2 regions of the Rothia sp. HMSC072B04 genome follow, and region 1 is predicted to be linked to the other one. Evidence: riboswitches for the same ligand, from Rfam matches in the RefSeq annotation. Region 1 holds a riboswitch; the other holds the start of a gene.

Region 1 (6,053 bases):
TCTTGACTCACCAAACCAACATTTGCCAACATGTTGTATTTACTCTCAGAAGAAGCACCCTTATACGTTATGCTCCCCTGGGCAATTGGTGTAATTCCAAGAATTGCATTTATTAGCGTTGTTTTTCCCGCGCCCGAGGCACCAACTACTGCAATCATTTGATTATTCATCAGCTCAAGATTAATATCTTTAAGCGCAAAAGACGACGAGCCCTCATACTGAACGGATACATCTTTGCATATAATTTTTGAAATATTTTCATGGTTAGGGTTAGAAGTTTTTATCTCAGAAACATGGTCGTAAGTATCAGAGTCGCATACCCTTCGGAATTGCTGAACAGATAATGCTCCATTAATAATCTGACCAAATGAATATCCCACCTCTTGGGTCGCATCAACACAGGCAATGATTCCAATCAGCGATCCGGCCACATACGATATATTGGCGCCTGAATCCACAAGGAAGTACAGGGACGCAAAAAGTAAGACAGAGCAGAGTAGCCCTGCAACTATGGAGATGATTCCTCTAACACTTTCAAGGCTCAATTCCCTACCGGCCGCCCGGCGTCGCCAGGACGCTACGCGTTGCGAGAAAAATCGGGAGGCTCTCATGAGGTGAAGTTCTTGGGCTCGACTCTGAGCCATCAGATTGTCTAGATAGTAGTTCTCTACCCGATAGTCCTCGTACATTAGGGTGTATATAGCGTAATCACGTTTAGCGAGGATTACCATTGCAATAGATAGGGGTAGTGAACACAGTGCCGCAAAAATTGCTGCCACAATGCTGACGTTCGCGATATTAAGACAGAGAAGTAACACCATTGCGAAGGCACTCACCAGTGTCATAACTGACATGGTGTGAACCTGCAATTCCTGTTTCGATATTGCCTCTCTAGCAGCACGTATATCTTCCTGTGATTTTGTGCTACCTATATCAGATAACGGAAATGTAGATAACCTGTTATTTAACATGCAGTGAACCCGATAGTTCACCTTTGATTTGAGGATGAGCATGTTACTTATGACCCAGCGTTTAGCAATGATATTAATTCCGACAACAAGGGCAAGAGCAACGATATAAATCCAGGCCGCGCCACCATTTGAACCGCTCAAGGCTGATACTGTATTACCAATCAGCAGGGACTGACTCAAGGGAATGCAGGCAATGACGGCTAGCGATAGGGCGACGCTCACCAGGGTCGCGGGACAGGTTTTCCATGCTAGGCGGAAGGACCAGAGTATAGAAGAAAATAGCTTTTTCATTCTCACCACGCTCACAAAGTCATACTGAACTCATCTTTGAGCCCTACAACTCCTCGATGAGCGACATTGAAACACTACCCGTGCCTCATTAGTTACCCTACTCCTCATTGAAATATAAAACACACATATTTGCGCGTGTCCAAGAATATTAAGCAGATATATCTGTGATATTTTCAGGCATCCAGGGGTCAACCGACAGCCCTACCCGCAACGCCCCCAGCCGCCCTTCGTCATAGTCAGTCATATTAAGTTCATATTTCTCCCCAATGTCATGTCCAGAAATATTAGGACATCAACCGCCGCATCCCTTGCACACCCTCGGAGGCAGTGGGTAGAGTGAAAGCGTTATCTATCAAGAGCGACCGAGAGATCTGGCTCGTAGACGTCGCAGCAACCTCGCCAGTATCCCCCACCGTCACGGTGCAGGGTACGGACAAGGTGCTCCCGCCAGAACCGATAGAGAAGAATACCCTTCGGCACCCCTTGATGATGTGCACCCGCAAACCGGTACAGCGCATCCTGCAGAAGAATTCACGCACCCTCCCGGTGCGTATCTATCGGGTGAACACGAAGGAAGGTTATGACGACAGTTCACCCGGCTCTTTCTTTTGAGCTGTTCCCACCCCGCTCACACGCAAGCTGCGAGTCGCTACTCCACACCATTGCGGAGCTTGAGGGCACCAACCCCGACTACGTGTCGGTCACCTACGCCGGTGACGCGAAGCGCCGCCAGAAGACCTTGGCGCTGCTCGACCACCTGGTGCATGAAACCTCCCTCACCCCGCTGGCTCACCTGATTTGTGCAGGCCACTCGGTGCATGAGCTGGAGCGTGCGGTCCGCCTGATTCTGGGTCTGGGCGTGCGCGGTTTCCTGGCTCTTCGCGGTGATATTCAGGAAGGTCAGGTTTCTGAACTTCCTTTCGCCCGCTACCTGGTGGAGCTGATTCGCCGCGTGGAGCGTGAAGATTTCGCTCACCTGGCTGCTGGCAAGGTGTCGATCGGTGTGGCGGCGTACCCGCAGAAGCACCCCGAGTCGGCATCCCTGCTGCAGGATATTGAGATTCTGCTGTCCAAGCAGCGTGCCGGCGCGGATTTCGCGATTACTCAGGTGTTCTTTGAGGATGAGCGCTACAGCGCCCTGGTCGATTCGGCGCACCTGGCAGGTGTGGATATTCCGATTATTCCGGGCATCATGCCGGTAACCTCGCTGAAGCGGTTGCAGAATCTCTGCCAGATGGCGGGCATGGAAGTCCCGACGGACCTCGCCTACGCCCTAGAGACGGCGACCAGCAACGCAGAGTTGCACCGCATCGGTGTTGAGTACGCGTTGAACCAGTGCCGCACCGTGATGGACGCGGGCGCGCCGGGTCTGCACTTCTTCACCTTCAACGAGCATGCGGCGGTTCTGGACGTTCTGGATCAGCTGGATTTGCCGCGGTACAGTAACCGTTTCTCTCAGTCGCTGAGCGAACTGGAATACGTCTAAACACCCCCCGCCTCAACCCATAACGCTCCTTGTCGGATGCGTTTCCATTTTCTCCCCCACAAATATTCCGGGAGTTGTTGAGTCCTCCGTTTCACCACCCACAGTCGGGTGGTAAAACGCCGGAACCGACTCCCACATCTATCCCCAGTAAAGGAATAACTATTATGTCGAACACCGCATTCCCCGCCGCAACCATTGTTGGCTACCCCCGCGTGGGCCGCTTCCGTGAGCTGAAGAAGGCTCAGGAGGCTTTCTGGAAGGGCAAGGCAACCCTGCAGGAGCTGCAGGACACCGCCGCTGACGTGCAGCGCACCTACTTCGAGCGCGTGACCGCTGCGGGTCTGAAGGCTGACAACTACTCGATTCCGGCAACCTTCTCCTACTACGACCAGGTGCTTGATGTGGTTCGCCTGTTCACCCTGGTTCCCGAGCGTCTGGCTGAGGCTAAGGATGCACGCGGCCTGCTGGATCTGCCCGGCTACTTCGCACTGGCGCGCGGTACCGAGACCCTGCCTCCTCTGGAGATGACTAAGTGGTTCGACACCAACTACCACTACCTGGTGCCTGAGATTGGTGCCGGTACCGAGATTAAGCTGAACCTTGAGGCTATTGACGAGCAGCTTGAGGTTGCAAAGCAGGCTGGCGTGAAGGTTCGCCCGCAGATTGTTGGCCCGCTGACCCTGCTGCTGGGCGCTAAGGCTGAGCAGGGTTCCGCTGAGGACTTCTCCCCCGTTGACCGTCTGGATGAGTTCGTTGCCGCTTACGCTCAGGTGCTGGAGCAGCTGGCTGAGCGCGGTGTTGAGTGGGTTCAGCTGGATGAGCCGGGCCTGACCGTGGACCGTGCCGACAACGCGAAGGTTGCCGAGCTGGCCGAGCGCACCTACCGCGCCCTGGCTGCCGGCGAGAAGCGCCCGCAGATTCTGGTGACCAGCCCCTACGGTTCCCTGCGTGAGAACCTGCCGGCACTGCTGGGTACCGGTATTGAGGCGCTGCACCTTGACCTGGTGCACGGTGTGTACTCGAAGGCTGAGCTTGAGTCCGTTTCTGCTGCTGGTGTGCACCTGGTTGCCGGTGTTGTGAACGGCCGTAACGTGTGGCGTGCTGATGTTCGTGCCGCACTGAAGACTCTGGAGGCGCTGCCCGGCGCATCCGAGGGTGCCGTGTCTGTGGCTTCCTCGACCTCCCTGCAGCACGTGCCGCACGACCTGGCTCTGGAAGACCCCGCCGAGGTTCCCGTGGACGGCCTGGCATTCGCTGACCAGAAGGTTGCCGAGATTGCTCTGCTGGCTCGTGGCCTGGCTGAGGGTGAGGCTGCTGTTGAGCCGGAGCTGAAGGCTGCTGACGAGGCGCTGGCTCGCTTCGCCGCTGACCCGCGCAAGCACAACGACGAGATTCGTGCCCGCGCCGCAGCTGTGACTCCCGAGGACTTTGACCGCCCGACTATTGACGTTCGCCGCGCGGCTCAGGCTGACCTGAACCTGCCGAAGCTGCCGACCACCACCATCGGCTCCTTCCCCCAGACCGCTGAGATTCGCCGCCGCCGTGCGGAGGCTCGTGCGGGCAAGATTTCCGCTGAGGAGCTGAACGGCTTCCTGCGTGACGAGATTGCTTCGGTCATCAAGTTGCAGGAGGAGCTGGGCCTGGACGTGCTGGTTCACGGTGAGGCCGAGCGTAACGACATGGTTCAGTACTTCGCTGAGAACTTCGACGGCTTCGCAACCACCCGCCACGGCTGGGTTCAGTCCTACGGTTCGCGTTGCACCCGCCCCTCGATCCTGTTCGGTGACGTGAAGCGTCACGGTGAGGGCCTGCGCGGTGAGGCGTTCACCGTTCCGTGGAGCTCCCACGCACAGTCGCTGAGCGACAAGCCGGTCAAGGGCATGCTCACCGGCCCGGTGACGATTCTGGCGTGGTCCTTCGTGCGTGACGACCAGCCGCGCCGCGAGACCGCTAACCAGGTGGCTCTGGCTCTTGCCGACGAGATTGCCGACCTGGAGCAGGCGGGCATCCGCATCATTCAGGTGGACGAGCCGGCTCTGCGTGAGCTGCTGCCCCTGCGCCGCGATGAGCAGCCGCAGTACCTGGACTGGTCGGTGAACTCCTTCCGCCTGGCAACCAGCGCGGTGAAGGATTCCACTCAGATTCACACCCACCTGTGCTACTCGGAGTTCAACGAGATTATCGACTCGATTAACGCTCTGAACGCCGACGTAACCAGCATCGAGGCCGCCCGCTCGCACATGGAGCTGCTGGCTGATATTCCGGAGAGCTTCGTTTCCGGTCTGGGCCCCGGCGTGTGGGACATCCACTCCCCGCGTGTTCCTTCGCAGGATGAGATTGAGTCCCTGCTGAAGGCTGCGATTGGTTACGGCACCATTGCTGACCTGTGGGTGAACCCTGACTGTGGTCTGAAGACTCGTGATTACGAGGAGACCAAGCAGTCTCTGCGTCACCTGGTGGACGCCACCAAGGCGATTCGCGCATCCCTCTAGGAGGCGCCTATTGGTTCCGCTGCCTGCTGCGGGTTGACCGGATGATGGTTTGCTCGCGGTAACCTGCGGCAGGTGGCGGCTGTTCGGCTTCGTGCCGGTATGCGTACCGACTGTATGCCGAGCTTTTGGGGATAGATAACGAGCCCGCCCGTACGGTTTTTCTTCTGCACCGTGCGGGCGGGCTTTTCTGTGCTGTTTTTGGGCGCCGATTTAGTGGCATCCAAGTGGTTTTCTTTTTGAACTTAGGGTATAAATTACTCTAAATTTAAGTGTGGTCTGACCAAAACACATACTTACTCAACAAAGAAAGTATTTATATTCACTGCATCATCTGTGGCGCTGTTGCCCAGTAGACAGATATACATCACACAGATTTAGCACTTCCCTGTAATTCCGGGGTAAAAACAGTATTAATAGAATAATCACTCTGAATATCTGTTCACCATAGTGAACATTCTACTGAAAACTTTTCCAGCAGATTAGCATTTTTATAAGCCGCCGTTTTTAGAATTCCAGCATGACTACTACCACTTCATCAAAGAAGAAGAAGGGTTCTACACCCCGCTGGCTCGCTATTCCGGCACCCAAGCCCCAGCTCAGCGAAGCAGAAGTTAATGCGAAGTACCCGCGCATGCGCCTACAGGTCTTCATGGGTATCTTCATCGGTTACGCGACCTTCTACCTGATTCGTAACAACGTCCCGCTGGTCACCCCGATTCTGACCAAGGAACTTGGCTTCAGCAACGCAGCAATTGGTGCGCTGTCCACCGCACTGCTGCTCGCTTACGGCTTCAGCAAGTTCTTCACCGCAAT
Region 2 (6,053 bases), on a different contig from region 1:
TCTTGCGTGAATGCGATGAGCCGCCCCATATTCTGCCCCTGCATGTGGCGGTAGATCTTCTAGATTTGGGGGATCCGCGAAGTTCTGCTGAGGCAGAGCGCATTCTTCAAAATTCTGTTTTCAAGAAAGCGTCTTAGTCATGACCGCATCCCCTATTTTGATTCCTGCTATTGGGGCAGAGCGTGCCTCTTGGCTTGGTCTGGCTGATATCTCAGACTGACTTTAAAAATCTTCTAAAAGACAGAAGCTAACTAAAACAAAGAATGGCAGAATCGTTCCGGTTTCGGAATGATTCTGCCATTTCTTTATCTGCCCACCCGCACTCAGCATGTACGAGAGGCAAGGAAAGTGACGAGACTTAGCGGACGTCTCCATCCACGTAGAACCAGGCGCCGCCCACCTTCTCAAAGCGCGACAGCTCATGCATGCTGCCCTTCACCCGCTCCTCCGCAGGGACACCCGGCACCGAACGGTAATACGCAACGAACTCCACCGTACCGGACGCATCAAACGGGCCACCCGAAGCACCCAGAATATCCAGGCGATACCAGCGGATATCATCCTCCAACTCCAAGGCGGGCGGGCGAGTACTCGGATGCCAGCTCGCCAGCAGATACGCCGCATCCCCAGTCGCAAACGCGGTAAAACGCGAGCGCATCAGCTGCTCCGGCGCGGGAGCAGTCAACGTGCCGGAGGCGGCAAACTCGCCCAGGAACCTGCCGCAGCAGGCGCCGTACACCTCGCCGCTCGAGCAGGGGCAGCGGTCATCATGGTTCAGTTCAGTCATGCCACCCAGTATAAAGAACGCGCCGCATCAAAAAAGCACCGCATGAAGAAACGCCCGCTCTGCCGAGGATACAAATCCTCCAGCAGAACGGGCGTTCTTGTTTTCAATCGTTAAGTTTGAGCGAACCTACACGGTACGCATCAGCGGCAACGCTTATTCAGCGATTGCGCGAGCCGGGGTGTCAGCAGCCGAAGGCTTGCCCACGTATGCGCCGCGGTACTTAGCAGCCGGGTGGGAGTCAGCAACCTTGGTGTGGCCCTTACCGAAGATGTTCTCACGCAGGGTGTTGCCTTCGTACTCGGTGCGGTAGCGGCCGCGCTTCTGCAGCTCGGGAACAACGTACTCGATGAAGTCCTCGAACGAACCCGGGGAGACGTGGTAAGCCAGGTTGATGCCGTCCAGGCCACCCTCGTCGATCCAACGCTCCAGCTCGTCAGCAACCTGAACCGGGTCACCAACAATGACCTCGCCCATGCCGCCGAGGGTGGTGTGCTCAGCGATGTCCTTGCGGGTCCACTTCTTGTCCTTCGCCTGCAGGGTGAAGGGGGTCAGGAAGGACTGAATCGACTCGGTCTGCACGTAGTTCAGGACCTCGTCCTCGTCGAACTGGGACAGGTCAACACCGGACCATCCGCCGACAATAGCCTGTGCAGAGTCGAGGTTCACGTACTTCTTGTACTCCTCGTACTTTGCCTTTGCCTTCTCCTCGGTCTCATCCACGATGACGGAGAGCATTGCGAGGATCTTGACGTCGTCGCGGCTACGGCCCTGCTCCTCGGCAGCGGCGCGAATACGGTCGGTCACAACGCGGGTCAGGTCCGGGCGCAGGGCGCTGATGAACACAGCCTCAGCGTGCTTACCGGAGAACTTCTGACCGCGGCTGGATGCGCCAGCCTGGAAGATCACGGGGGTGCGCTGCGGGCTCGGCTCGGTCAGGGAGATGCCGGGCACGGAGAAGTACTTGCCCTTGTGGCCAATCGGGTGGACCTTGGAGGGGTCGGCGTAGATGCCGCGCTCGCGGTCCTTGACGACTGCGCCGTCTTCCCAGGAGCCTTCCCACAGCTTGTAGCAGACATCCAGGAACTCGTCAGCGATCTCGTAGCGCTCGTCGTGCGGGATCTGGGTGGGCAGACCCTGGTTCTCAGCAGCCGAAGGCAGGTAAGAGGTCACAACGTTGAAGCCGACGCGGCCCTCAGTGAGGTGGTCGAGGGAGGCGTAGCGGCGAGCCAGAGTGTAGGGCTGCTCGAAAGTAGCGGCAGCAGTCACACCGAAGCCGAGGTGCTCGGTCACTGCAGCCATTGCAGAAATCTGGGTTGCGGGGTCATTCACGGGAACCTGAGCGGCACCCTCAATGGCGGGAGCGGCAGAGTTCTTGTACACGTCGTAGATGCCGACAACATCAGCGATGAACACGGCGTCGAACAGGCCGCGCTCAAGGGTCTTAGCCAGGTCAGTCCAGTACTTGATGGTGTTGTACTCGGTTGCGCGGGAGCGCGGGTGACGCCAGAGGTCGAAGCTCTGGTGACCGATGCAGGTCATTTCGAATGCGTTAACTACGATGCGCTTCTTCTGCTCAGCCATCGATTTTCCTTTCGCGAATGATCGGGGACGATCGGGTTTGTACCCTGCACCCCGCGCGCCGCCTCCTTCTTGCCTTCTGCGTTCGGTGGTGGCCTTCGTGCAGGTGGCGCGTTCGCGCCGTACTTGCCTCTTTTCGTTGAGGCCAGATCATCATCTGGGGCACCCCGCTACGGGAGAGGGTTGCCGCCCGGCTAGCCAGAGCTTAGCGCCGGGACTCATGATCTCGTGGTTTGAGTGTACGGGGCGCGCGGGAGGGAGGTCACGTTTGTGACGAAAAAATCTTTTTGTGACGTGGAACCGAAATATTTCGTGATAAATGCGAAATATACGGTCATAGAAATTCATACGCGCCCGCCGGGTTGATTGAGGCACGCCACAGCCCATAGGGTGGGAGAAGCAAACCATCCAGAGCGACTGAGAGACCTGGCTCCACGACGTCGCAGCAACCGACACGGATTCTTCCGCCCCCGGTGCTAACGCCAGGAACGATGGAAGTGACATGACACTCAACAGTGCAGTAACTGACGTACCCACCAGTGAAAAGAACGGCCGCCGTGCCGTATCCACCGCCGCCGTCCCCTTGAGCTTTGAAGACGTCGGACAGTCTTTCCCCGTGCCCGGCGGAACCCACGAAGTTCTTCGCGGAGTCTCCTTCACCGCAGCCCCCGGCGAGATTATCTCCGTCATCGGATCCTCCGGATGCGGCAAATCCACCCTCCTGCGTGCAGCAGCAGGCCTGAACCGCATCACCGCAGGTACCGTACGTATCGGCGAGAAGGCAGTGACCGGCCTCGACCCCCGCGTAGCTATCGGCTTTCAGGAACCGCGTCTGCTCCCCTGGCGCACCGTCGCCGACAACGTGGCGCTCGGACTGCCGCAGGGCACCAAAAAATCTGAAGGCACAGCATCCGTAGCGCGCCTGCTCGACCTGGTCGGCCTGGGCGAATACGCAACCCACCGTCCTAAGGAAATTTCAGGCGGTATGGCTCAGCGCGTGTCCCTGGCGCGAGCGCTCGCACGCAACCCCGGCGTGCTGCTGCTCGACGAGCCCTTCGGTGCTCTGGACGCGCTGACCCGCATCAACATGCAGGATTTGCTGTTGGACGTGCACCGTCAGGACCCGACCACGATTCTGCTGGTCACCCACGATGTGGAAGAGGCGCTGTACCTCTCTGACCGGGTTATTGTTCTCGGTAAGGACACCCCGGAGGCGCCCGCCACCATCCAGCGCATTGTGACCGTTGACCGTTCTCACCCGCGTGACCGCGCCGATGCAGAGATCACGGCGCTGCGTAGCGAACTGCTGGCTGAGCTCGGCGTGGAAGATAACGCCTAAATCTGCAGGCAACACCAACGCCGCCGCATTTCATCTCATCACCACACATCATCATCTTCAGAAGCGAAAAGATTTCATCATGACTTACTCCCCGTCTCGCCGTACCGCCCTCAAGTCCCTTGCCGCAGCCGCCGCTTTTGCTACTCTGCTCAGCGCCTGCGCCGGTGAAGGTTCCGGTTCCGCTAACGCCTCCGGTGCTGCCGGTGGTGGCAATCAGAACACCGTGACCATTGACTACGCGACCTACAACCCGCTGTCCCTGATTATCCGCAAGAAGGGTTGGCTTGAGACCGCCCTCGCCGCGGAGGGTAAGAAGGTTGAGTGGGTCAAGTCGGCTGGTTCGAACAAGGCGAATGAGGCGCTGCGTAGCGGCAATATTGATGTTGGCTCGACCGCCGGTTCGGCGGCGCTGCTGGCACGCGCTAATGGCTCCCCCATCAAGGTCATTAGCCTCTACTCGCAGCCGGAGTGGTCGGCGCTGGTGACCCGCAAGGATTCGGGCATCACCAAGGTTGCGGACCTGAAGGGTAAGACCGTTGCCGTGACCAAGGGTACCGACCCGTACTTCCTGCTCCTGCAGGCACTCAAGCAGGAGGGTATTTCCGCTTCGGACCTGACCATTCAGAACCTGCAGCACGCCGACGGCCGCACCGCCCTGGATAACGGTCAGGTCAACGCGTGGAGCGGTCTGGACCCGATCATGGCTGCCGCCGAGGTGGAAAGCGGCGACGTGCTCTTCTACCGCAACCTGAACTTCAACACCTACGGATTCCTGAACGCGACCGAGAAGTTCATTCAGTCCAACCCGACCGCCGCACAGACCATCGTGGACGTGTACGAGTACGCTCGCGCCTGGGCTAAGAAGAACCCCGAAGAGGCAGTGAAGATTGTCGAGGAGGAGTCCGGCATTAAGCACGAGACCGCCCAGGTCGTCATGGAGCGCACCCACCTGGATATCGACCCGGTTCCGGGCGCTAAGCAGGTTGAGGTTCTCAAGGGTGTCGGCCCGATTCTGGTCGAGTCCGGCGACGTTCCCTCCCAGTCCGACGTGGACAAGGCACTGAACAGCATCGTGGACGACCAGTTCGCAAAGAAGGCTGACAGCGCAGCCGTCGAGAAGATCGCAAAGGTGGTTGAGAAGTAATGACCGCCGCAACGGTTACCGCCGCCTCCAGCGCTCGCGCTGAGCGTGCCGAGAAGCGTGTCTCTTCCGTGAAGCTGCCGTCGAACCCGTTCGCCGGTAAGCAGTACCTGGGTTTGATTCTTCCCCTGGCACTGATTGCTCTCTGGTACATTCTGAGCACCAACGGCGTGTTCACCCAGGTTCAGCTGCCCTCCCCCGACCGTGTGGTCAGCGCCGGTGTTGAGCTGGCGCAGCGCGGCGAGTTGGGCCGCCACGTGGCGATTTCTACTCAGCGTGTGCTGATTGGTTTCGGTATTGGTGCCGTGCTCGGCCTGGTGCTGGGTGCGCTGATTGGCTTGTCTGCGCCGGTGCGTCTGATTGCCGCACCGACCATTGGTGCGCTGCGTGCCGTGCCGTCCCTGGCGTGGGTTCCGCTGCTTCTGCTGTGGATCGGTATCGGCGAGAATTCCAAGGTGACCCTGGTTGCTATTGGTGCATTCTTCCCGGTGTACACCACGGTTTCTGCGGCTCTGGCACACGTTGACCCCAAGCTTGTGGAGGCGGCACGCGCCTTCGGTCTGAAGGGTCTGCGCCTGTTCACCACGGTTCAACTTCCCGCGGTTCTGCCGTCGGTGGTCTCGGGTCTGCGTCTGGCGCTGGCTCAGGCGTGGCTATTCCTGGTCGCCGCCGAGCTGCTGGGTGCATCCATGGGCCTGGGTTACCTGCTGACCGACTCGCAGAACAACGGCCGCACCGACCGCCTGCTGCTCGCCATCGTGGCGCTGGCGGTGCTCGGTAAGATTACCGACGCCCTGGTGGGTGTTTTCGAGCGCTGGGTGAAGGCGAAGTACCCCAGCAACTAACGCCACCAGCAATTAGCACCACCGCTAAACGCAACACTCAGCACGCGCTGAGTTTTAGGAGAGATGTCCGCCGCGTGGTTGCTCCCCAAAGGTGAGCAAATCATCACTACGCGCCGGAGAAAGAAGTCGGCGGGGAAACCTGTCGCCTACTGAATGATGATGATGAATCCCGCCCCGCGCCCCACAGCAGTGAGCGCGGGGCGGGGTCTTTAAATATGTCGTTATATTACGAACTGGTACTCACCATTCCGAATATGACGGTCCCCTTTGCGTCCACCCCCTCGAGCGCGCTTTACTAAGAAGGCAAACCATCCAGAGCGACCGAGAGACCTGGCTCCGTGACGTCGCAGCAACCCCCTCGCC

The links. A riboswitch is a leader RNA that binds a small molecule or an ion and turns the genes downstream of it on or off. The one in region 1 is predicted to bind S-adenosylmethionine.
Region 2: it holds a riboswitch for S-adenosylmethionine, as region 1 does, so the genes downstream of both, HMPREF2928_RS08805 (ABC transporter ATP-binding protein) here and HMPREF2928_RS00080 (methylenetetrahydrofolate reductase) in region 1, are expected to answer to the same signal.

The regions. Positions count from the first base shown of each region.
Region 1 is NZ_KV813783.1:3-6,055, forward strand. Features, by position in the region: partial or broken gene HMPREF2928_RS00075 (ATP-binding cassette domain-containing protein) at 1-1,262, opposite strand, end outside; SAM riboswitch class I at 1,609-1,725, shown strand; gene HMPREF2928_RS00080 (methylenetetrahydrofolate reductase) at 1,843-2,748, shown strand; gene metE (5-methyltetrahydropteroyltriglutamate--homocysteine S-methyltransferase) at 2,913-5,240, shown strand; gene HMPREF2928_RS00090 (MFS transporter) at 5,758-6,053, shown strand, end outside.
Region 2 is NZ_KV813815.1:120,198-126,250, forward strand. Features, by position in the region: gene HMPREF2928_RS08790 (hypothetical protein) at 1-137, shown strand, start outside; gene HMPREF2928_RS08795 (YchJ family protein) at 359-787, opposite strand; gene HMPREF2928_RS08800 (LLM class flavin-dependent oxidoreductase) at 941-2,368, opposite strand; SAM riboswitch class IV at 2,483-2,591, opposite strand; SAM riboswitch class I at 2,767-2,863, shown strand; gene HMPREF2928_RS08805 (ABC transporter ATP-binding protein) at 2,868-3,704, shown strand; gene HMPREF2928_RS08810 (aliphatic sulfonate ABC transporter substrate-binding protein) at 3,784-4,848, shown strand; gene HMPREF2928_RS08815 (ABC transporter permease) at 4,848-5,690, shown strand.